Regions from separate parts of the Variovorax sp. V15 genome, predicted to be linked through region 3. Evidence: predicted binding sites of a transcription regulator. Region 3 holds the regulator's gene; each other region holds the start of a gene.
The links. The regulator LexA, encoded in region 3, represses DNA repair genes until DNA is damaged. The targets are predictions, from matches to a motif close to ACTGTATNNNNATACAGT.
Positions count from the first base shown of each region.

Region 1: the regulator LexA is predicted to act here: its motif matches at 2,705-2,722, upstream of ACAM57_RS29385 (ATP-dependent helicase).
Region 2: the regulator LexA is predicted to act here: its motif matches at 3,623-3,640, upstream of ACAM57_RS27575 (putative DNA modification/repair radical SAM protein).

Region 1 is NZ_AP028659.1:6,206,386-6,213,550, forward strand. It holds gene raiA (ribosome-associated translation inhibitor RaiA) at 1-219, opposite strand, end outside; gene ACAM57_RS29385 (ATP-dependent helicase) at 571-2,691, opposite strand; gene corA (magnesium/cobalt transporter CorA) at 2,931-3,917, shown strand; gene ACAM57_RS29395 (YoaK family protein) at 3,985-4,749, shown strand; gene ACAM57_RS29400 (5'-methylthioadenosine/adenosylhomocysteine nucleosidase) at 4,752-5,534, opposite strand; gene ACAM57_RS29405 (ABC transporter substrate-binding protein) at 5,651-7,165, opposite strand, start outside.
Region 2 is NZ_AP028659.1:5,790,163-5,797,327, reverse strand. It holds gene ACAM57_RS27585 (tripartite tricarboxylate transporter substrate-binding protein) at 1-829, opposite strand, end outside; gene ACAM57_RS27580 (DUF6351 family protein) at 913-3,219, opposite strand; gene ACAM57_RS27575 (putative DNA modification/repair radical SAM protein) at 3,655-4,917, shown strand; gene ACAM57_RS27570 (UdgX family uracil-DNA binding protein) at 4,940-6,370, shown strand; gene ACAM57_RS27565 (DUF2892 domain-containing protein) at 6,482-6,700, shown strand; gene ACAM57_RS27560 (RNA polymerase sigma factor) at 6,704-7,165, shown strand, end outside.
Region 3 is NZ_AP028659.1:3,114,964-3,122,128, reverse strand. It holds gene lpxK (tetraacyldisaccharide 4'-kinase) at 1-570, shown strand, start outside; gene ACAM57_RS14810 (Trm112 family protein) at 551-733, shown strand; gene kdsB (3-deoxy-manno-octulosonate cytidylyltransferase) at 730-1,503, shown strand; gene adk (adenylate kinase) at 1,641-2,297, shown strand; gene ACAM57_RS14795 (asparaginase) at 2,361-3,326, opposite strand; gene lexA (transcriptional repressor LexA) at 3,400-4,083, shown strand; gene ACAM57_RS14785 (hypothetical protein) at 4,229-4,606, shown strand; gene ACAM57_RS14780 (D-2-hydroxyacid dehydrogenase family protein) at 4,731-5,738, shown strand; gene ACAM57_RS14775 (MFS transporter) at 5,735-6,892, shown strand; gene ACAM57_RS14770 (3-hydroxyacyl-CoA dehydrogenase) at 7,043-7,165, shown strand, end outside.

The sequences.
Region 1 (7,165 bases), 3.1 Mb from region 3:
AGCGTGGCTCGACTCCGCGAACATGTCATTGCCCTTGACGTGGATGTTGCATTCCGCCCTTTGGCGGCGTTCCTTTTCCTTCTGCTTTTCCACCGTGAGGATCACCTTCACATCGACCACCTGGTCGAAATGTCGGATGACCCGGTCCAGCTTGCTCGTGACGTAGGTGCGCAAGGCAGGTGTGACGTCGAGGTGATGACCGCTGATCGTCAAATTCATGAATGACCTCCTGGAATTGACGGTTGGGGAAATGACCGCGCCGCAGGATGCGGTTTGGCCGGCGAAACGAAACGGGGAGTTCTCTCTGGGGGGTCTTGAGAAAGAAAAGAGGGAGGTGGGAAGAGGTGAGAAAGAAGGGAAGGTCGATTCACTATGCCCAAGCTGTCACGGTATTGCAATACCTGAGTTGCCCGGGGTTTTGCAGCTTCGTGAGCAGCTTTTTACACGCTAGCGAATCGATAGCTGCGGGCACGCGCGGGGCTGGCGATACCGCGATTTGGAAACAAGTGTTTCAATGCCGGCCCGCCGGTGACCATGCCGGCACAAGGGCCTGTCCATGCCGTCTCCGGCTCAGCGCCAGGCGGCCCGCATCCTGTTGCGCAGATCGATCACCGAGCTGGGCGGCGGCACCGCCGGCGGACGCTCCGGCGGGGGCGGCCAGGTCTGCTGCTCGAAGCCTTCCAGGTCGGCATCGGCGATGAAGCGTGTGCGGTTGGCATACAGGTGCCGGTCGCCGCGCGCCGCCTGCTGCGTGACATGGAAGCGCTGCGGCACCAGCAGGTGCAGGTGGTCGCGCGCCCGTGTCATCGCCACATAGAGCAGGCGCCGCTCCTCCTCCAGTTCTTGCGCGCTCTGCGCGACATCGGCCGGCAGGCAGCCGTCGACCACATTGAGCACGTGAACCGAATTCCATTCCTGCCCCTTGGCCGAATGGATGGTCGAGAGGATCAGGTAGTCCTCGTCCAGCAGCGGCGGCCCCGGTCGGTCGCTGGTGGCTTCGGGCGGATCGAGCGTGAGTTCGGTAAGGAAGCGTTCGCGCGAGGCGTAACCGGCCGCGAGCCGCGCGAGCTGCTCCACGTCGGCGCGCCGCACGCCGGAGGTGTCTTCGTACAGGCGCTCCAGATGCGGCAGATACCAGTCCATCGCCAGCTCGACGTCGGCCGGCCACTTCAGCGCGGGCTCCCGCAGCGCCTCGTAGGCCTTCGCGAAGTCGGCCCATTGCGCGCGCGCAGCGGAAGGCGGCACGAACTCGCGCACCGCCTGGGCCGGGTCGGCCGCCTGCTCCATCGCATCGAGCAGGCGCGCGCTCGTGGCGGGCCCGATACCGGGGATGAGCTGGGTCACGCGAAAGCCCGCCATGCGCCCGCGTGGGTTCTGCGCGAAGCGCAGCACCGCGAGCAGGTCCTTCACATGCGAGGCCTCCAGAAACTTGAGCCCGCCGAACTTCACGAACGGGATGTTGCGCCGCGCCAGCTCGAGTTCGAGCGCGGCGCTGTGCGACGAGGTGCGGAACAGCACCGCCTGCGACTTCAGCGCCAGCCCGCCCTCGCGGTGCGCCAGCACCTTGTCGGCCACCCAGCGCGCCTGCCCCGCCTCGTCGGGCACGAGCACGAGCAGCGGCTTGCCGGCCGAAGGCTTGTCGGTCCACAGCGTCTTGGCATGCCGCTCGGCGGCCTGCGCGATGACGCGGTTCGACACGTCGAGGATCGGCTGCGTCGAGCGGTAGTTGCGCTCCAGCGTGACCACGCGCGCGGGCTGCGTGAACTGCGAGGGGAAGTCGAGGATGTTGCGCACCGTGGCGCCGCGGAAGGAGTAGATCGACTGCGCGTCGTCGCCCACCACCGTCACGCCGCGGCCGTCTGGCTTGAGCGCCAGCAGGATCGCCGCCTGCAGCAGGTTGGTGTCCTGGTACTCGTCGACCAGCACGTGATCGAAGCGCGCACCGATGTGCGCGGCCAGCGAAGGCTCGGCCGCCATCTCGGCCCAGTAGAGCAGCAGGTCGTCGTAGTCGAGCACGTTCTGCCGCTGCTTGGCCTCGACGTACGCGCCGAAGAGCTTCTTCAGCTCGGCCTCCCACTCGCCGCACCAGGGAAAGGCTTCCTTGAGCACGTCGGCCAGCGGCGCGCGGGTGTTCACGCAGCGCGAGTAGATCGACAGGCAGGTGCCCTTTCGCGGGAAGCGGTTGACGGTGGAAGAAAGCCCGAGCTCGTGGCGCACCAGCCCCATCAGGTCTTCGGCGTCGCCGCGGTCGTGGATGGTGAAATTCTCGTCGAGCCCGATCTGCGGCGCGTACTCGCGCAGCAGCCGCGCGCCGATGCCGTGGAAGGTGCCGGCCCACGGCAGCGCGGGCGGCGCCTCCGACTTCAGCCCCAGCACCTGCGCCAGCACGCGGCCGGCGCGGCGCTCCATTTCCTGCGCGGCGCGGCGCGAGAAGGTCAGCAGCAGCAGGCGCTGCGGATCGACGCCGCCGGCGATGAGGCTGGCCACCCGATGCGCCAGCGTACTGGTCTTGCCCGAGCCGGCACCGGCGATGACGAGCAGCGGCCGTTCGTCCGGGCCGGCGGTGGCCGCGGCCACACCGTGCTCCACCGCCGAGCGCTGCGCCTCGTTGAGCGAGGCCAGTGCCTGCGCCAGGCGTTCGGCCTGGGTCTTCGGCGCGGCGGAAAAAACGGGAAGCGCAGTGCTCTGCATGGACCGTGACTTTACTGTATGCCCGTCCAGTCCGGCCACCTCGCCGACATGTGGCCGGTGACATAATCGGGCCACGCTGCAACCGGAGATTTTTCCTATGGAAACCGCCCCGTCTCGGCAGCTTTCAACTCCCTTTCGCTGACGCTTTTTTCGCGCTTCCTGCGCACGTCGGGCCGGGGAATTGAAAGCGCCCCTCCCCTCGCCCACCGTCCAGTCAGTCATTCCCGGGAGTGAGCCCCATGCTCAACATCTTCACGCTCGCCAACGGCCGCCTAGTCCAGGAAGAAATCGAGGCCCTCGAAGAGCTCTCCAGATTCCAGCCGATCTGGGTCGACCTCGAGTCGCCCACGCTCGAAGAGAAGCGCTGGATCAAGCAGTACTACGGCCTGTCCATCCCCGAAGACGCGATGGACGAGGACATCGAGGAATCGGCGCGCTTCTACGAGGAAGACAACGGCGAGCTGCACATCCGCTCCGACTTCCTGATCGACGACGACGAAGCCCCGCGCGCCGTGCGCGTGGCCTTCATCCTCAACCAGCACAACACCGACCTGCGCAGCCGCGGCGTGCTGTTCTCGATCCACGACGAGGACGTGCCCGTGTTCCGCCTGCTGCGCATGCGCGCGAGGCGCGCGCCGGGGCTGATCGAGGACGCCAAGGAAGTGATGCTCAAGCTCTTCGACGCCGACGCCGAATACTCGGCCGACTCGCTGGAGAACATCTACGACGAGCTCGAGGCCGCGAGCAAGAAGGTGCTGTCGGGCAACGTCAGCGACGAGCTGGCCGGCGAGGTGCTCGGCGCCATCGCGCGGCAGGAAGACCTGAACGGGCGCATCCGCCGCAACGTGATGGACACGCGCCGCGCCGTCAGCTTCATGATGCGCAGCAAGATGCTCAACGCCGAGCAGTTCGAGGAGGCCCGCCAGATCCTGCGCGACATCGAGTCGCTGGACAACCACACGGCCTTCCTCTTCGACAAGATCAACTTCCTGATGGATGCGACCGTCGGTTTCATCAACATCAACCAGAACAAGACCATCAAGATCTTCTCGGTGGCCAGCGTGGCGCTGCTGCCGCCGACGCTGATCGCCAGCATCTACGGCATGAACTTCAAGTTCATGCCCGAGCTCGACTGGGCCATGGGCTACCCCTACGCCATCGTGCTCATGGCGGCGAGCGCGCTGGTGCCGATGTGGTACTTCCGCCGGCGCGGCTGGCTCAAGTAGCAGAGCCTCCCCGGGCGGCCCCGGTGCTAGAGTGGCTCCGGCCCCAAGCGCCGACCGGAGAGCCATCTTGCGCAGAATTCGCTTTCTCACCAACCGCCACCGCGCGCCGTCGACCAACACCGCGCTGGGCCTCCTGCTGGCCTTCAATGCCGGCGCCATCAACGCGGGCGGCTTTCTCGTGCTGCACATGTACACCTCGCACATGACCGGCTTCGCCTCGCAGCTGGCCGACGGCATGGTGCTGGGCAACGTCAAGCTGCTCTTGAACGCACTGGGCGCGATCCTGGCCTTCCTGACCGGCGCAGCCGTGTGCGCGGTGCTCGTCAACTGGGCCCGCCAGCACCGCATGCACGGCGTGTACGCACTGCCGCTGATGCTGGAGGCGGCGCTGATGTTTCCCTTCGGGCTCATGGGCGCCATCACGCTGACCTGGGCCACGCCCTTCGCGGTGCCGCTCACCGTGCTGCTGCTGTCCTTCATCATGGGCCTGCAGAACGCGGTGGCCTCCAAGACCTCGGGCGGCAGCATCCGCACCACCCACATGACCGGCAACATCACCGACATGGGCATCGAGATCGGCAAGATGCTCTACTGGAACCGCCGCTCGAAATCGGCGCCGGCGCACGCCCTGCCCGTACGCCACGACCGCAGCCGCATGCGCCGCGCCGGCGGGCTGGTCGGCATGTTCGTGCTCGGCGGCGCGGCGGGCGCGCTGGGCTTCAAGTACGTGGGCTTCGTCTGCGTGGTGCCGCTGGCGGCGCTGCTGCTGGCGCTGTCGATCCCGCCGCTGCTGCGCGACATCCCGCGCCGCCGCACGCCCTCGCTCGGCTGAATTCAGCTGATCTCGGCCGGCAGCGAAGCCAGCCACGCGTCGACCAGCGCGAGGCTGTAGCGGCTCGCCACCGCGGCGACGAAGCGCGAGAAGTCGCCGTGCGCGGCATCGTCGGCCCGGTCGGAAATCGTGCGCATCGCCGCAAAAGGCACGCCGTAGTCGTGACACACCTGCGCCACCGGGGCGCCTTCCATCTCGACCGCGAGTGCGTCGGGCAAGGCGCGCTGCAGCGCCTCGCTCTCGACGGTGGTCGAGACGAACCTGTCGCCGCTCACCAGCAGGCCGCGATGCACCTTCGGCGAACGCAAGCCGAACTCGTCGACGGCCTCCTGCCCCACCAGCGCCACTGGATCGCGCAGCGTCTCCCGCGCAACCGTCGCAAGCGCATCGCCGATGGCTGCATCGGCCGCGAAGCGCGACAGCCCCATCAGCGGCACTTCGTATTTCGGAAAGATCGGCGAGGCATCGAGGTCGTGCTGCAGCATCTGCGTGGCCACCACCACGTCGCCGACGTTCACGCCCGGCGCCAGTCCGCCCGCGACGCCGGTGAACACGATGGCCCGCACGCCGAAGCGCTCCAGCAGCACCGTGGCCGTGATCGCCGCCGCGACCTTGCCAATGCGCGACAGCACCGCGACCACCGGCCGGCCATGCAGATGGCCCACCCAGAAGTCGCGGCCCGCGACGCGCACGCGCTGCTCGTCGGGCATCAGCGCGAGCAGCGCGCCCAGTTCCTCGTGCATCGCAGCGACGATGGCAACAGGCGGACGCGACAGGGAACTCACAGTATTTCTCTTTCCAGGAACACCGCGGAACCGGCTTTGCCGGGCCGCAGGTGTTGCCCCCTGCAAGGGGGTTGGCGAAGCGACACGAAGTGCGCGGAGCCTGGGGGTTTACTCGTTCACTTGATGTCCACACCGTAGAAGGTGTGGCGGCCGAACGGGCTCAGCTTGAAGTCGATCACTTCCTTGCGCACCGGCTTCAGCTGCACCGCGTGCGCGATGGTGAACCACGGCGCCTGCTCCTTGAAGATCAGCTGCGCCTTCTTGTAGAGCGCGTCGCGGTCGGCCTGCTTGGTCGCGCTCTTGGCCTTCACCACCAGGTCTTCGTACGGCTGGTAGCAGAACTTCGAGATGTTGCTGCCGCTGGCCGACTTCGCCGAGGCGCAGCCCAGCAGCGTGTAGAGGAAGTTGTCCGGGTCGCCGTTGTCGCCGGTCCAGCCCAGCATGCCCATCTGGTGCTCGCCGGCCTGCAGGCGCTTGCGGTACTCGCCCCACTCGAAGCTCTTGATCTCGGCCTTGACGTTGATCTTGGCGAGGTCGGCCTGCATCAGCTCGGCGATGCGCTTGGCGTTCGGGTTGTACGGGCGCTGCACCGGCATGGCCCACAGGTCGGTGGAGAAGCCGTCGGGGAAGCCGGCCTGCGCCAGCAGCTTCTTGGCGGCTTCGGGGTCGTACGGATCGTCCTTCACCGCGTCGTTGTAGGACCACATGGTCGGCGGGATCGGGTTCTTCGCGGCCACGCCGGTCGACAGATACACGCCGTCGATGATGGCCTTCTTGTTGATCGCCATGTTGATGGCCTTGCGCACGCGCACGTCGTCGAAAGGCTTCTTCGTCGTGTTGTACGAGAGGTATCCCACGTTCAGGCCGGGCTGCTCCAGCAGCTGCACGTTCGGGTCCTTGCGGATCGCGTCGAGGTCGGCCGGGTTCGGGTAGGGCATGACGTGGCACTCGCCCTTCTGCAGCTTGGCCCAGCGCACCGACGCGTCAGGCGTGATCGCGAACACGAGGTCGTCGATCTTGGCCTTGCCGCCCCAGTACTGCGGGAAGGCCTTGAAGCGGATGATCGCGTCCTTCTGGTACTGCACGAGGTAGAAGGGGCCGGTGCCGATCGGGTCCTGGTCGACCTTCTCGGGCGTTCCGGCCTTCAGCATCGCGATGGCGTATTCCTTCGACTGGATGCCCGCGTACTGCATCGCCAGGTTCGCGAGGAACGGTGCCTCGGCCTGGTTGAGCGTGATCTTCACGGTGTAGTCGTCGATGCGGTCCACAGACTTCAGCAGCTTGGGCATGCCCATGTCGTTGAAGTAGGAGTGGTTCTGGCTCGTGACCTTGAAGAAGGGGTCGCTCTCCTTCCACTGGCGCTCGATCATGAAGATGAAGTCGTCGGCGTTGAAGTCGCGCGTGGGCTTGAAGCTCTTGCTCGTGGTGTGCCACTTCACGCCCTTGCGCAGGTGGAAGGTGTAGACGGTACCGTCGGGGGAGATCTCCCATTTCTCGGCAAGGCCGGGCACGACCTTGGTGCCGCCGCGCTCGAACTCGACGATGGTGTTGTAGACCTGCGTGGTCACGTCGAAAGAGGTGCCGGTGGTGTTCATGCCCGGATAGAAATTCTCAGGGCTGCCTTCCGAGCA
Region 2 (7,165 bases), 2.7 Mb from region 3:
CGTTGAGCTTCTTGAGCACCGGCGCGGGCGTGCCCTTGGGCGCGTACAGGCCGTGCCAGATGGTCACCTGGAAGTTCTTCAACCCCGACTCGTCCAACGTGGGCAGGTCCTTCAGCGCGGGCGTGCCCAGCCGCTTGAGCGTGGTCACGCCGTAGGCCTTGACCTTCTTCGCCTCGATCTGCGAAGTGGTGTTGGTGGTCTGGTCGCACAGCAGGTCGATCTGCCCGCCGAGCAGGTCGGCGATGGCGGGGGCGGTGCCCTTGTAGGGCACGGTGGTCATCTCGGCCTTGAGCTCGCTTTGCAGCAGCAGCCCGCACAGGTGCGAGGCCGAGCCGATGCCCGCGTTGCCGAGGTTGGTCTTGCCCGGGTTCTTCGCGATCCATTCGCGCAGTTCCTTGAAGTTGCCGGCCTCCAGCTGGGGCTTGCCGATGACGGTCATGGGCACGTCGTTGATCATGCCCAGGTACTCGAAGTCGGTCTCGTAGTCGTAGGGCAGCTTGCGGTAGAGCACCGGCGTGGTGGCCATGCCCACGTGGGTGAGCAGCAGCGTGTAGCCGTCGGGCCGGGCGCGCGCCACCTTGGCGTTGCCGATGGTGCTGCCGGCACCGGCGGCGTTGTCGATCACGATGCTGGTGCCGTCCAGCGGCTTGCGCATGGCCTCGGCCAGGTCGCGCGCCACCCGGTCGGTGGGGCCGCCGGCCGCGAAGGGCACGACGATGGTGATGGGCTTGCCCGCGGGAAAGTCCTGCGCGTGCGCGCCGGTGGCTGCAGCGAGGCCGAGGGCCAGGCCCAGTGCGAGGTGGACGGCGGACACAGGGGTCTTCTTCATGGATGCTTTCAAGGTTCACTCCAGGGGAAAAGGCGGGCGGGCCTGCATGTGCGGTCGCGCGTGCAGGCCGCCCGCGGCTTGGCTTACAGGAAGCTCGACATCAGCTTCTTCGTGATGTCGAACAGCAGGTTCACGGGCGACGGCCCGAACGACAGCCAGGTGCCGGCGAGCGGCTGCTGGCCGACGCCGGGCTTGGTCCAGTCGCACACGCCGTCGGGGAAGGCGGCGCTCAGGCGCGCCCATTGCGTGGGGTTGAAGCTCACGCTGTAGTCCGACGGGTTCAGCGGCTTCAGCTGGCACTTGGCGATGTCGTCGGTGAGCGGGCCGCCCGCTGCCATGCGCGGCGTGGTGCCGGCTGGGTAGAAGGTGTTGCACGCGCCGGTGCCGAAGGCGGTCTGCTCCTCGGTGTACTTCAGGCCCGCGTTCCAGCAGGCGTCCTGCAGGTCGGCCGGGCGGTTGGCGGCGATCTTCTGTGCCTTGGTGCGCTCGGAGGTGTCGGCCTTCACCGCGGTGAGCCACTTCACCATCTCGTCGAAGGCGGCCGCGCTGCCGCCGCCCATGGTCCACATCACGTGGTTGTCGATGTTGCCGTTGGCGCGGCGCAGGCGCTCGCGCATCGAGAACGAGTGGATCTTGGTGTGGATGTCGCCGCCGGTGGCGCCGTCGTTGTAGTCGCGCAGGTCGATGATGGCGGTGGAGGCCAGCCCGCCCGCGCCGTTGACGATGCGGCCCGACTGGTAGGCCCGGCGCAGCGCGTCGATGTCGCCCACGGTGCGCGCGGCGGTGCGCTTCATGTCGCGGTCGACGCCGCCCACGCGCTCGTTCAGGTCGAGGAACTTCTCGATGCCGAGCTTGCCCTCGTTGAGCGCGTTCAGGCCGTACTGGATGCCCACGTTGTCGATAGGGCGCAGCGCGAAGCCCTCGGCCTCGGTCTTGCCGTAGACGTTCACCGTGTGGTCGAACACCGTCGCGCGCGCGCCCGTGGGGTTGGTCAGCGCGTTGTAGCGCTGCTCGGCGGGCACGCCCGCGGGGAACGAAACAGTGGGGTCCAGGCGACCCGCGCTGTTGCTCATGTTGGGGATGTTGCCGATCTGCAGGTAGCCCGAGATCGCCTGCTTCTCGGCCGTGGTGTAGGCCAGCGCGGCGGTGGCAGGGTCGTTGAAGTAGTTGTTGAGCACGCGCGAGTCGTGCAGCTTGAAGATGGTGGAGGAGGTGACGTCGGCGAACACCTGGCTCACCACCACGCCGTCGAAGAGGCCGGGGTAGTTGTCGCTGGTCTGGTGGCTCTGGTAGGAGCCGCCCGAGCCGCCGGTGCCGATGGTGTGGGCGGGTACGCCGAAGTTCTCGATGAAGCGCTCCTTCACCATCGCGATGGTTTCCGAGGAAAGCTGGTCGTTGCAGTTGGTGCCGAAGACGTTGAGCGTGGAGGTGGTCACGGCGAAGCCGCGGCTCTGGTAGGTCGGGTTGATGAGCGTGGCGAAGTCGTTGCCCTGCTGGAACCATCCGCCCTGGCAGCCGCCACCCAGCGGGTAGAGCAGCGTGCCGTTCCAGCCGGCCGGGCGCGAGGTGGGCGAGGGCGCGGGCTCGTTGAGCACGTCGTGCAGGATCGCCGACTGGTACAGCCCGCGGTTGATCGTGCCGCTTTCGAGCCGCACCACGTAGGGCACCTGCTTGCCGTTGACGGTGAGCCAGGCCATGTTGGCCGGGTAGGCGGTGATAGATTCCGGCACGAAGCGCACGTTGCTGCCGGCGGTGGTGCGGTAGTAGTAGTCGACGCGCGTCTCCACCGAGCACTTGCCGTCGTCCAGCGGCTTGAGCACCTGGCCGCCCATGCGGGTGAAGGTGGCGTAGCCGCACACGAAGGGCTCCTCATGCGGGCCGGAGATCACCGGGCCGGTGATCGGGTAGGCCGTCAGCTGCAGCTTCGCGCTGTAGCCGCCGTAGCTCGCGACCAGCTCGTTGGAGCCCAGCTTGAGCCCCGTGACCTTGCCCACCAGGCGGCCGCTGGCGGGGTCGCGCGAGAACGCCGCCGTCACGTCCCGCCCGTCGACCGACACCGCGAGGCCGCCGTCGGCCTTCTCGCGCAGCAGCTCCAGCTCGACCAGCGCGTCGTCGCCGGTCACCAGCTGCGGCGACGAGGACAACACGCCGATGCGCACCGTGGCATCGACCGGCGGCGGGTTGCCGGGGCCGGACGGGTCGGTGGGCGTGGCGCCGCCACCGCCTCCTCCGCCTCCGCCTCCGCCGGCCGCGGGTGGGATGAAGCTGAAGCCGCCTCCACCTCCGCCGCCGCCGCCGCCGCAGGCGGTGAGCGCCAGCACGGCCAGCAGCGTGCCGATACGCACGGGGGTCGGGCGAAGGCGGGTGCTCTTCTTCTGGGTTCTGATCATCTTCTCTGTCTCCGTTGTGGTTCTGGTTGAACAAGCGATGGGGGAAAAGCGGCTCCCCCCGGCCGGCACGGCCATGCGGCGGCGCGACCCGGCGCGGGCCGGATCGAAGCGCGACGCGCGGCGCGTCAGTGCGAGGTGGTGAGTGGGAGGCCGGCCGGCGGTGGCGGCGCGGCGGCGAGTGCGGGCAGGTCGGTCATTGGCGTGTCTCCATCCTCTGTCGGGTGTGCCGCATGGATAGCAACGCATGTGCCACGCAGGCCGTCAAACCCAAGTGACTGATTCCATTGGAGTTTTTTCGGAAGACCTGCGGTTTTCCCGCAAATCGGCGGCTGAAAAACCAGCCATCGCCGGCGCCGCGCGGCCGGAAAACCGCACGCCAGGGGCAGGACACAATCAGCTTAAAACTGTATATTCATACAGTATTCGACAGATCCCATGGACATCCAGCGCAAACTCGCCATCCTGGCCGACGCCGCCAAGTACGACGCCTCCTGCGCGTCGAGCGGCTCCCAGCCGCGCGACTCGCTCGGCGGGCGCGGCATCGGCTCCACCGAGGGCGCCGGCATCTGCCACAGCTATGCGCCCGACGGCCGCTGCATCTCGCTGCTGAAGGTGCTGCTGACCAACCACTGCCAGTACGACTGCCTCTATTGCGTGAATCGCGCATCGAGCAACGTGCCGCGGGCGCGCTTCCGCGTCGAGGAAGTGGTGCAGCTCACGCTCGACTTCTACCGGCGCAACTGCATCGAGGGCCTGTTCCTCTCCAGCGGCATCGTCAAGTCGCCCGACCACACGATGGAGCAGGTGGTCGAGGTCGCGCGCCAGCTGCGCGAGGAGCACGACTTCCGCGGCTACATCCACCTCAAGACCATTCCCGACGCCAGCGACGAACTGCTGGCGCGCGCCGGCCGCTATGCCGACCGGCTCAGCATCAACGTCGAGCTGCCCACCGCCGAGGGCCTGCGCGCGCTGGCGCCCGAGAAGGACGAGAGCGCCATCCGCCGCTCGATGGCGCGGCTGCGGCTTCGCATCGACGACACCCGCGAGGAGGCGCGCCGCGTGTTGCCGATCCGCGCGCTGCCCGGCGCCGCGCCGGCCGCCGCCAAGCCGCCGCCCTTCGCGCCCGCCGGCCAGAGCACGCAGATGATCGTGGGCGCCGATGCCACCGACGACCGGCACATCCTGGCCTCCAGCGCCACGCTCTACGGCGCCTACAAGCTGCGGCGCGTGTACTACTCGGCCTTCAGCCCCATTCCCGACGCGGCCCGCGCGCTGCCGCTGGCCGCGCCGCCGCTGATGCGCGAGCACCGGCTCTACCAGGCCGACTGGCTCATGCGCTTCTACGGCTTCGAGCACCAGGAGATCGTGGCCTCGCCCGACGGCCTGCTGCGGCTGGACGTCGACCCCAAGCTGGCCTGGGCGCTGGCGCATGCGGAGCGCTTCCCGGTCGACCTGAACCACGCCCCGCGCGAGATGCTGCTGCGCGTGCCCGGCCTCGGGGTGAAGGCCGTGGAGCGGCTGCTGCAGGCGCGGCGCGTTCGACGGGTGCGTGCCGACGACCTGCGGCGCCTGCACGTGCCGGCGCGCAAGGTGCTGCCCTTCGTGGTGGCGGACGGGCACCGGCCGGCGGCCAACGCGATGGCGATGTCCGGCTCTGCTGCCGCGGCGGCAGAGCCGGCGCAGGCGGCGCTGTTCTGAGGGCGGCAAGCCTGGCATCGGCATGCGCGTGTGTCTCGAAGACCCGGTCGATCTCGATGCCTTCCGCGGCCATGCGCGGCGGCTGCTGGCTGCCGGCGTGCCGCCGGAACAGGTCGAATGGAGCGAAGGTGGCAACGATCTGTTCGGCGAAGCGCCGGACCTGCCGCCCGCGCGGGTGCAACCAGCGGTAGCCCGGCAGGCCGTGCCCGCATCCTTCGTCGAACTGTGCGCCGACGTGATCCTGCACCGCGACGCGCAGCGCCTGGCCTTGCTCTACCGCCTGCTGTGGCGCCTGGTGCACGAGCCGGCGCTGCGCCACGACCCGCTGGACGCCGACATGATGCAGGCACAGCTCATGGCCCGCTCGGTGCGCCGCGACATCCACAAGATGCGCGCCTTCGTGCGCTTCACCCGCGTCGTGGACGCGCAGGGCGCCGAGCGCCACGTCGCGTGGTTCGAGCCCGAGCACCGCATCGTCGAGGCCAACGCGCCTTTCTTCGCGCGCCGCTTCGCGCAGATGCGCTGGGCCATCCTCACGCCGCGGCGGTGCGTGGAATGGGACGGGCAGGCGCTGTCGTTCCGCGAGGGCGCGGAACGCCGCCAGAAGCCCGCGCCCGACGAGGGCGAGCAGCTCTGGCTCACCTACTACGAGAACATCTTCAACCCCGCGCGGCTCAAGCTCGCGACGATGCGGCGCGAGATGCCGCGCCGCTACTGGCACAACCTGCCCGAGGCCGCGCTGATCCAGCCGCTGGCCGATGCGGCCGAGGCGCGCAGCCAGTCGATGATCGAAGCGCCGGCCACGCCCGCGCGCCGCATCCGCCCGCCGCTGCTGATGCATCCGCGCCCGGCCGAAGGCGCGGCGCCCGCCGACCTGGACGCGCTGCGCGCCGCGGCGCATGCCTGCCGCGCCTGCCCGATCGGCGCGCTCGCCACCCAGGCCGTGTGCGGCGAGGGCCCGGCCGGCGCGCATCACATGCTCGTCGGCGAACAGCCCGGCGACCAGGAGGACCTGGCGGGCCGGCCCTTCGTCGGGCCGGCGGGCCAGCTGCTCGACCGCGCGATGGCGCAGCTGGGCTGGGCGCGGGAGAGCGTCTACCTGGCCAACGCCGTCAAGCACTTCAAGTACGAGCTGCGCGGCAAGCGCCGCATCCACAAGACCGCCGGCCAGCGCGAAGCCGAGGCCTGCGCCCACTGGCTGGACAGCGAGATCGCACTCGTGCAGCCCAAGGCGCTGGTGGCCCTGGGCGCCACCGCCGCGCGCGCCCTGCTCGGGCGGCCGGTGGCGGTGCAGGCCGAGCGCGGCGCCTGGCTGCGCGAGCGCGGGGACGGCCGGCCCGTGCTCGTCACGCTGCATCCTTCGGCGCTGCTGCGGCTGCCGCCCGAGGAGCGTGCCGAGGCACAGGCGCGCTGGCTGGACGACCTCGCGCTGGCGATGGCGGCGCCCGCGTAGAAGAAAAGAAAAAAAGAAAATCCGCGCATCCCGCGAACCGTTTCGCGGGCTCGGCGCCTCTTCGTGTCCGAGGGTCTTCCTCAGCACTCAAGAAGGATCGAAGGAATCGCCATGCTCTACGCCAAGAACCTACCCGGCTGGGAACGCGCGCTGCGCATCGCTATGGGCCTCGCCGGCCTCGCTTTCGCCGCCATCGGCTGGAGTACCGCCGGCTTCGGGCTTGCCGTGGCCGTCGCCCTCATGGGCGCCATCCTGGCGCTGACGGGCCTGTTCGGCTTCTGCCCGATGTGCGCGATGGTCGGGCGCAAGCTCGACGGAAAAGGGCGCTGAACCGTGGCCTCCGGCACCGACCGCACCGGCCTGATCCACGCCGCGCAGACCGGCGACCCGGCCGCCATCGCCAGCCTGCTCGCGGTCTGCCAGGCCGACGCGCGCCGCTACGCCTGGCGGCACTGCCAGGCCAGCGACGTGGACGACGCTGTGCAGGAATCGCTGCTGGTCATCGCGCGCAAGGTCCGGGGGCTGAAGGCCGCGGCGGCGTTCTCGTCGTGGCTTTTCACCGTCATCCGGCGCGAATGCCTGAGGCTGCAGCGCGCGATGTTCCGCCACGACCCGCTGGACGACGATGGCGATGAGGTGGCCGAGCGGCAGCTGGCCAGTCGGGGCGACGCCGCGCTGCGGCTGGACCTGACCCATGCGCTCGAATCGCTGCCCGCGCACTATCTCGAAGTGGTGCTGCTGCGCGACTTCGAGGAGCTGACCATCGCGGAGATCGCCGAGCGCCTCGGCGAGCCG
Region 3 (7,165 bases):
CCGGCCACGCAGGTCATCGTCAGCGACGACGGGCTTCAGCACCTGGCCTTGGGGCGCGACATCGAGATCTGCGTATTCGACGACCGGGGAATCGGAAACGGCTGGCGGTTGCCTGCCGGCCCGCTGCGCGAAGCCTGGCCGCGCCGTTGCGATCTGGTGCTGCACAGCGGATCGCGGCCGGCCTTCGCGGGGGGCCATACCGCCACGCGGACCCTCGCGAACGATGCCCTGGGCAGCGACGGAAACCGCGTGTCGTTGGCATCCCTCGCAGGCAAGCCCTTGACCGCACTGGCGGCGATCGCTCGGCCGGAAGCCTTCTTCGAAATGCTGCGCGCCCGCGGCCTGACGCTCGCCGACGTCATCGCCCTGCCCGATCACTTCGATTTCGAGAGCTGGCCACGCCCGTCCGGCAAGGAGCAGATCCTCGTCTGCACCGAAAAGGACGCCGTCAAGCTGTGGCGCAAGGCGCCCGATGCGCTGGCCGTGCCGCTGGAGTTCGTGCCGTCCGCGGAATTCTTCGCCGCACTCGACGCAAAGCTATCATCGCTCGATGGATACCAAGCTGCTTGAACTGCTCGTCTGCCCCGTCACCAAGGGGCCGCTGACCTGGAACCCCGAGAAGCAGGAGCTGTGCTCGCGCAGCGCCCGCCTGGCGTATCCGGTGCGCGACGGCATTCCGGTGCTGCTCGAGAACGAGGCACGCACGCTTTCCGACGAAGAGCTCGGGCTGTGAGCTTCACCGTTCTGGTTCCGGCGCGGCTCGCGTCGACACGGCTTCCCAACAAACCCCTGGCCGATATCGCCGGCGTGCCCATGGTGGTGCGCGTGGCGCAGCGCGCCAGCGAGTCGGGCGCTGCACGCGTGGTGGTCGCCGGCGACGATCCATCCATCGTCGAAGCCTGCAAGGCGCATGGCGTCGAGGTTGTGCTCACGCGGCAGGATCACCCCAGCGGCACCGATCGGCTGGCCGAAGCCTGCGAGCAACTGGGCCTGGATGGTGAGGACATCGTCGTCAACGTACAGGGCGATGAGCCGCTGATCGACCCCGCGCTGATCGACGCCGTGGCGTCCACGCTCGCCACGCACGCCGAGGCGGCGATGAGCACCGCCGCCCACGAGATCGACTCGGTCGGCGACTTCATGAATCCCAATGTCGTGAAGGTCGTGCTCGATGCGCAGGACAACGCGATGTACTTCAGCCGCGCGCCGATCCCTTGGTGGCGCGACGGCTCCGCCAATGGCGCCGCGCCTGCAATGCTGCCTGCCACCCCCGCGGCACTGCGCCACATCGGAATCTACGGCTACCGCGCCGGCTTCGTACGGCGATTTCCTTCGCTGCCCCCTGCGCCCGTCGAGTCGACGGAGGCACTCGAACAGCTGCGCGCGCTGTGGCACGGACATCGCATCGCGGTGCATGTGAGCCATGTGGCGCCGGGGCCCGGCATCGACACGCCGGAAGACCTGGCGCGCGTGCGAGCCGTCTTCGCGGCGGCCGGCGCCTGAGCCTGCGCGTCTCCACGGCCACCGACAGCGGGATTTCCCGAAGGGCACGCATGCTATCCTCGAAGCAACTCCGCCCAGCCCAGCCATGGGGCCGACGCTCGGCGCGACACAAAATCTAAGAACCGTCCGAGGACACCATGAGACTAATTTTGCTGGGCGCGCCCGGGGCGGGCAAAGGCACGCAAGCGGCCTTCATTTGCCAGAAATACAGCATTCCCCAGATTTCGACCGGCGACATGCTGCGCGCAGCCGTCAAGGCCGGCACGCCCCTCGGGCTGCAGGCCAAGGCCATCATGGACGCCGGCGCACTGGTCAGCGACGACCTGATCATCAATCTCGTGAAGGAACGCATCGCGCAGCCCGACTGCGCTAGCGGCTTCCTGTTCGACGGCTTCCCCCGCACCATTCCCCAGGCCGACGCCATGAAGGCGGCAGGCGTCAAGCTCGACTACGTCCTCGAGATCGACGTGCCCTTCGGCGACATCATCGAGCGCATGAGCGGCCGCCGCTCGCATCCGGCTTCGGGCCGCACCTACCACGTCAAGTTCAACCCGCCCAAGGTGGAAGGCAAGGACGACGTGACCGGCGAGGACCTCATCCAGCGCGAGGACGACAAGGAAGAAACCGTGCGCAAGCGGCTCGACGTGTACAGCCAGCAGACGCGTCCGCTGGTCGACTACTACTCCGCCTGGGCCAAGGCCGATCCGGCCGCCGCGCCCAAGTACCGCGCCATCAAGGGCGTGGGCACGGTCGACGAGATCACCCAGCGCGCCTTGGCCGCGCTGAGCAGCTGATCGAAAGATCGACCGATCATCCGACTCGCAGCAAACCGCCCCTCCAGAGGGGCGGTTCTGCTTTCAGCCCAGCAATTCGAGCATCAGGGCGATGCGGGCCTTCACGGGCGTCAGCGAGCCTGCATCGCGAAGCGGATCCCCCGCCTTCGGCAGGATGCGCCCGCTCGAGCAGCGCGTGGCTCGGAGCACCTCGATGCCGGCGTCCCGGGCCTTGAGCGCGGCCGCTTCCAGCGCATGGTGCAAGGTGCCGTTGCCGGTGGCGGCAAGCACCAGCCCGCGCAGAGGATCCACTCCGCCCGCCTGAAGCAGCGCCTCGATCACCGCACCGCTGGCACCGGCGTGGCTCATCACGATCTCCACGCGTGGCCACTGCACCTCGGTAGCACCGAAGAGCTTCACTACCGGCAGCGTTCCGCCTTGCGGCCACGACCGGACAAGGCGTACCTCGCCCTCCTCCACATAGCCCACGGGGCCCGCATCGCCCGAAGCAAAGGCGTCCAGCCGATAGGTATGGACCTTCTGAATGTCGACGCCGGCATGGATCGCCCCCGCGCACACCACGGTGACTCCGTGCGCACCCCGTGTGGCGGCGACGCTGATCGCATCACGAACGTTCTGCGGACCGTCCGGCGACAGCGCAGTGGCCGGGCGCATCGCGCAGGTCAGCACGACGGGCTTGGACGGCACCAGCACAGAATGCAGGAAGAACGCGGTTTCCTCGATCGTGTCGGTGCCGTGCGTGATCACCACGCCTGCCACATCGGCCTGCGCCAGCCAGTGCGCGCAGCGCCGGGCCAGCTGCTGCCAGATGGCGAAGGACATGTCCTTGCTGTCGACCTGAGCCACCTGCTCGGCCTCCAGCATCACGCCGTCGGGTGCCTCGATGGCACCCAGCAGGTCGGCCACGCCCACCTGCGCGGCGGTGTAGCCGATGTTGTCGCCGCTGCTGGCGGCCCGGCCCGCGATGGTGCCGCCGGTGCCCAGAACCACCACGCGGCGCGGCAGTTCGGGCGAAGAGGAATTGACCATGGCTTGTCAACTTCTAAAAACTGGTTAAAAATACAGGCACTGGATATCCAACCAGTGCCGCAAGGAACCACACATGCAGTTCGCCGTGAAGCTTACAGCCCGCCAGCAGCAGATCCTGGACCTCATCCAGAGCGCCATCGCACGCACCGGTGCGCCACCCACGCGCGCCGAAATCGCCAATGAACTCGGATTCAAATCGGCCAATGCCGCCGAAGAGCACCTGCAGGCGCTGGCGCGCAAGGGCGTCATCGAGCTGGTCAGCGGCACTTCCCGCGGCATCCGCCTCAAGGGCGACGCGTTGCGCTCGCTCAACGAAACGCGCCATCGCGAGGGTGGACAGTTCTCCCTCTCGCTGCCCGGCATGGCCCAGTTGGCGCTGCCGCTCATCGGCCGTGTCGCAGCCGGCTCGCCAATCCTGGCTCAAGAGCACGTCGACCAGACCTTCTACGTCGAGAACACGCTGTTCCAGCGCCAGCCCGACTACCTGCTCAAGGTGCGCGGCATGTCGATGCGCGACGCCGGCATCATGGACGGCGACCTGCTCGCGGTGCAGGCCACCAAGGAAGCACGCAACGGCCAGATCGTTGTTGCGCGCCTGGGCGACGAAGTGACCGTCAAGCGCCTGAAGCGCAACAAACAGGTCATCGAGCTGCACGCCGAGAACCCCGATTACCCGACCATCATCGTGCAGCCCGGCGAGCCTTTCGAAATCGAAGGCCTCGCGGTCGGACTCATTCGGAACACCATGCTGATGTAGGCCGCTGCGACCTGCTTTCCAGAGCAACAGCACCCCATCCGGCAGCGACAGGTGGCGGGCGTATGGCGAAGAGTCGCCATCACCCTGTCGCGGCCGATTCAAGAAATCCTGCCTGTGTTCAACCTCGTACTTTCTTGGAGTTCACATGGGAATCGCCCTCCTCGCCATCGCCGACATCTGGATGCCGCTGCAATCGCTGGCCAACCGGCTGATGCCGGCACGCCGCCCCTCCCATCGCAGGGATCATCTCGATTCCGCAGAGTCCTCCGCTGGACTGCGCTACGTGGCCGTGCGCACCGCCTGTGCAGCCCGCACCGGCGGCACCGCCCCCTCTGAAACAGCCGCTGCGGCACGCCCGCTGCGCGTGGTCCGCGTGATCGACGGCAAGGGCCAGCAGCGCAACAACAACCGGGTGCTGATCTCCGGCCGCATGGCCGACGTCTGCGCAGAACTCGACCGCCTGGCCGCTCTGGAAGCCGCCGAAACCGTGGCCGCGGCCCCTCGCTCGACGCGTCTGCATTGAACCTGCACTGAGCCCGGCATCGGGTCCTGTACCGGGCCCGAACCGCTCTGCAAGCGGCTGCAGGGCGGGTATCCAAACGTTCGCCGGCGCGACATTCCAATGCTGCGAGGCACAATGGCACGCCATGAACATTGTGATCCTCGACGATTACCAGGACGCCGTACGCAAGCTGCGCTGCGCTTCCAAGCTGGACGCCTACGCGGCCAAGGTCTATACCAACACGGTCAAAGGCATTGGGCAGTTGTCGGTCCGACTCAAGGACGCCGACGTGATCGTGCTGATCCGCGAGCGCACCCAGATCTCGCGCCAACTCATCGAGAAGCTGCCCAAGCTCAAGCTCATTTCCCAGACGGGGCGCGTCGCCGGACACATCGACGTCGCGGCCTGCACCGAGCGCGGCGTGGCCGTGGCAGAGGGTTCCGGCTCTCCCCAGGCGCCCGCCGAACTCACCTGGGCGCTCATCATGGCCGCCATGCGCCGGCTGCCGCAGTACATCAGCAACCTCAAGCACGGAGCTTGGCAGCAGTCCGGGCTCAAGTCGGCCTCGATGCCGCCCAATTTCGGCATCGGCTCCGTACTCAAGGGCAAGACTCTGTGCATCTGGGGCTACGGGCGCATCGGCCAGCTGGTGGCGCGCTACGGGCAGGCCTTCGGCATGCAGGTCGTGATCTGGGGCCGTGAAGCCAGCTGCGCCAAGGCGCGCTCCGACGGCTTCCAGGTGGCCCAGAACCGCCATGAGTTCTTCGCCGCGGCCGACGTGCTGTCGGTGCACCTGCGGCTCAACGAAGAGACCAGCGGCCTCATCACCCTCGAGGACCTCTCGCGTATGAAGCCGACCGCCCTGTTCGTGAACACCTCGCGCGCGGAGTTGGTCGAGGCCGATGCCCTGCTCGCGGCTCTCAACCGCGGCCGCCCGGGGCTCGCGGCCGTCGACGTGTTCGAGAGCGAACCGCCGCTGCAGGGCCACGCGCTGCTGCGCCTCGAGAACTGCATCTGCACGCCGCACATCGGCTACGTCGAGCAGGAAAGCTACGAGAGCTATTTCGGCCAGGCCTTCGACAACGTCGTGAGCTACATCAACGGCAACCCCACGAACATCGTGAATCCCGGCGCGCTGCAGGTCCGTCGGTGAGCCAGCCGGCGCCACGGAGGGCGCTCTGGGCGCTGCTTGCCGGCAATTTCGTGATCGGAACGGGCGTGATGGTCGTGCCCGGCACGCTCAACGAGATCAGCGCCTCGCTCTCGGTCACGGCCGCCACGGCGGGGCAGCTCATCACTGCCGCCGCGACGGTCATGTGCGTAGGCGCACCGTTGCTGGCCGCCGCAGTGGCCGGATGGGACCGCCGCCAGCTTCTCGCCCTCACCCTCCTCTGGTACGCCATCGGCCACGTTCTCTGCGCGCTGATGCCCACCTTCGGCGCGCTGCTGCCGGTGCGCATGCTCACGGTGATCGCGCCCGCAATCTTCACGCCCCAGGCCGCCGCCTGTGCCGGCCTGCTTGTGCCGCCGGAGCATCGCGGGCGGGCCGTGACCTTCGTCTTTCTCGGCTGGTCGATGGCCTCTGTGCTGGGCCTGCCCATCGGCGCGCTGATCGGCGGGCACCTGGGCTGGCGCATGGCTTTTGCGGCGATTGCGGCGCTCAGTGTCGCGAGCGCGACATCGGTGTGGCTCACCTTGCCCAACGGCATCCGCCCCGCCGCGCTGACGGCCGCCGCATGGTCGCGCGTGCTGCGCAGCCCGGTGCTGATGGGCATCGTCTCGGTCACGGCGCTGCAGGGCGCGGGCCAGTTCGTGCTGTTCAGCTATTTCGGCCCGATCCTCAAGCAGAGCTTCGGCGCCGACGCCACCACGCTGAGCGTGATGTGGGCGCTGTTCGGTGCCTGCGGGCTGGTCGGCAACATGGTGGTCAGCCGCTTCATCGACCGCGTGGGCGCCGGGCGCATGGTGCTCGTCACCACGGTGCTGATCGCCTCCAGCCTGCTGCTCTGGCCGCTGGCCTCCACGCTGGCGTGGCTGGCGGTGGTGCTCGTTCCCTGGGGACTGGGTTGCTTCGCGACCAACTCGGCGCAGCAGGCCCGCCTGGTGGGCCTGGCGCCCGCGCTGGCGCCGGGCTCGGTGGCGCTCAACAGTTCCGGCATCTACACCGGGCAAGCCATTGGCGCAGCGCTGGGTGGCTGGCTGCTCGCCAACGATGCGGGCGCATGGATGAGCTGGGTCGGCCTCGGCCTGCTGATGGTCGCCATCTCGCTGAGCGTGGCCATCGACCGCAGCCGTCGTGCGCCCTGAAAGCGCGCCCCCGCGTAAAACCCGTCACGCCCCGCCCGCGCGGGGCTGCAAAATCGAAGACTTCGACGGCGGTGCCGATGCGTACGGCACCTGTGTCGAGGCCTGCCCCGCAGGTCCGGATACCACCCAACCAGTGAAAATCTCCAGCAAATGACAGTGAACTACTCCCGAATCGGCGTCGTCGGCGCCGGCGCCATGGGTCGCGGCATCGCGCAGATCGCGGCGCAGGCAGGCAGCGAAGTGCTGCTGCTCGACAGCTTTGCGGGCGCCGCC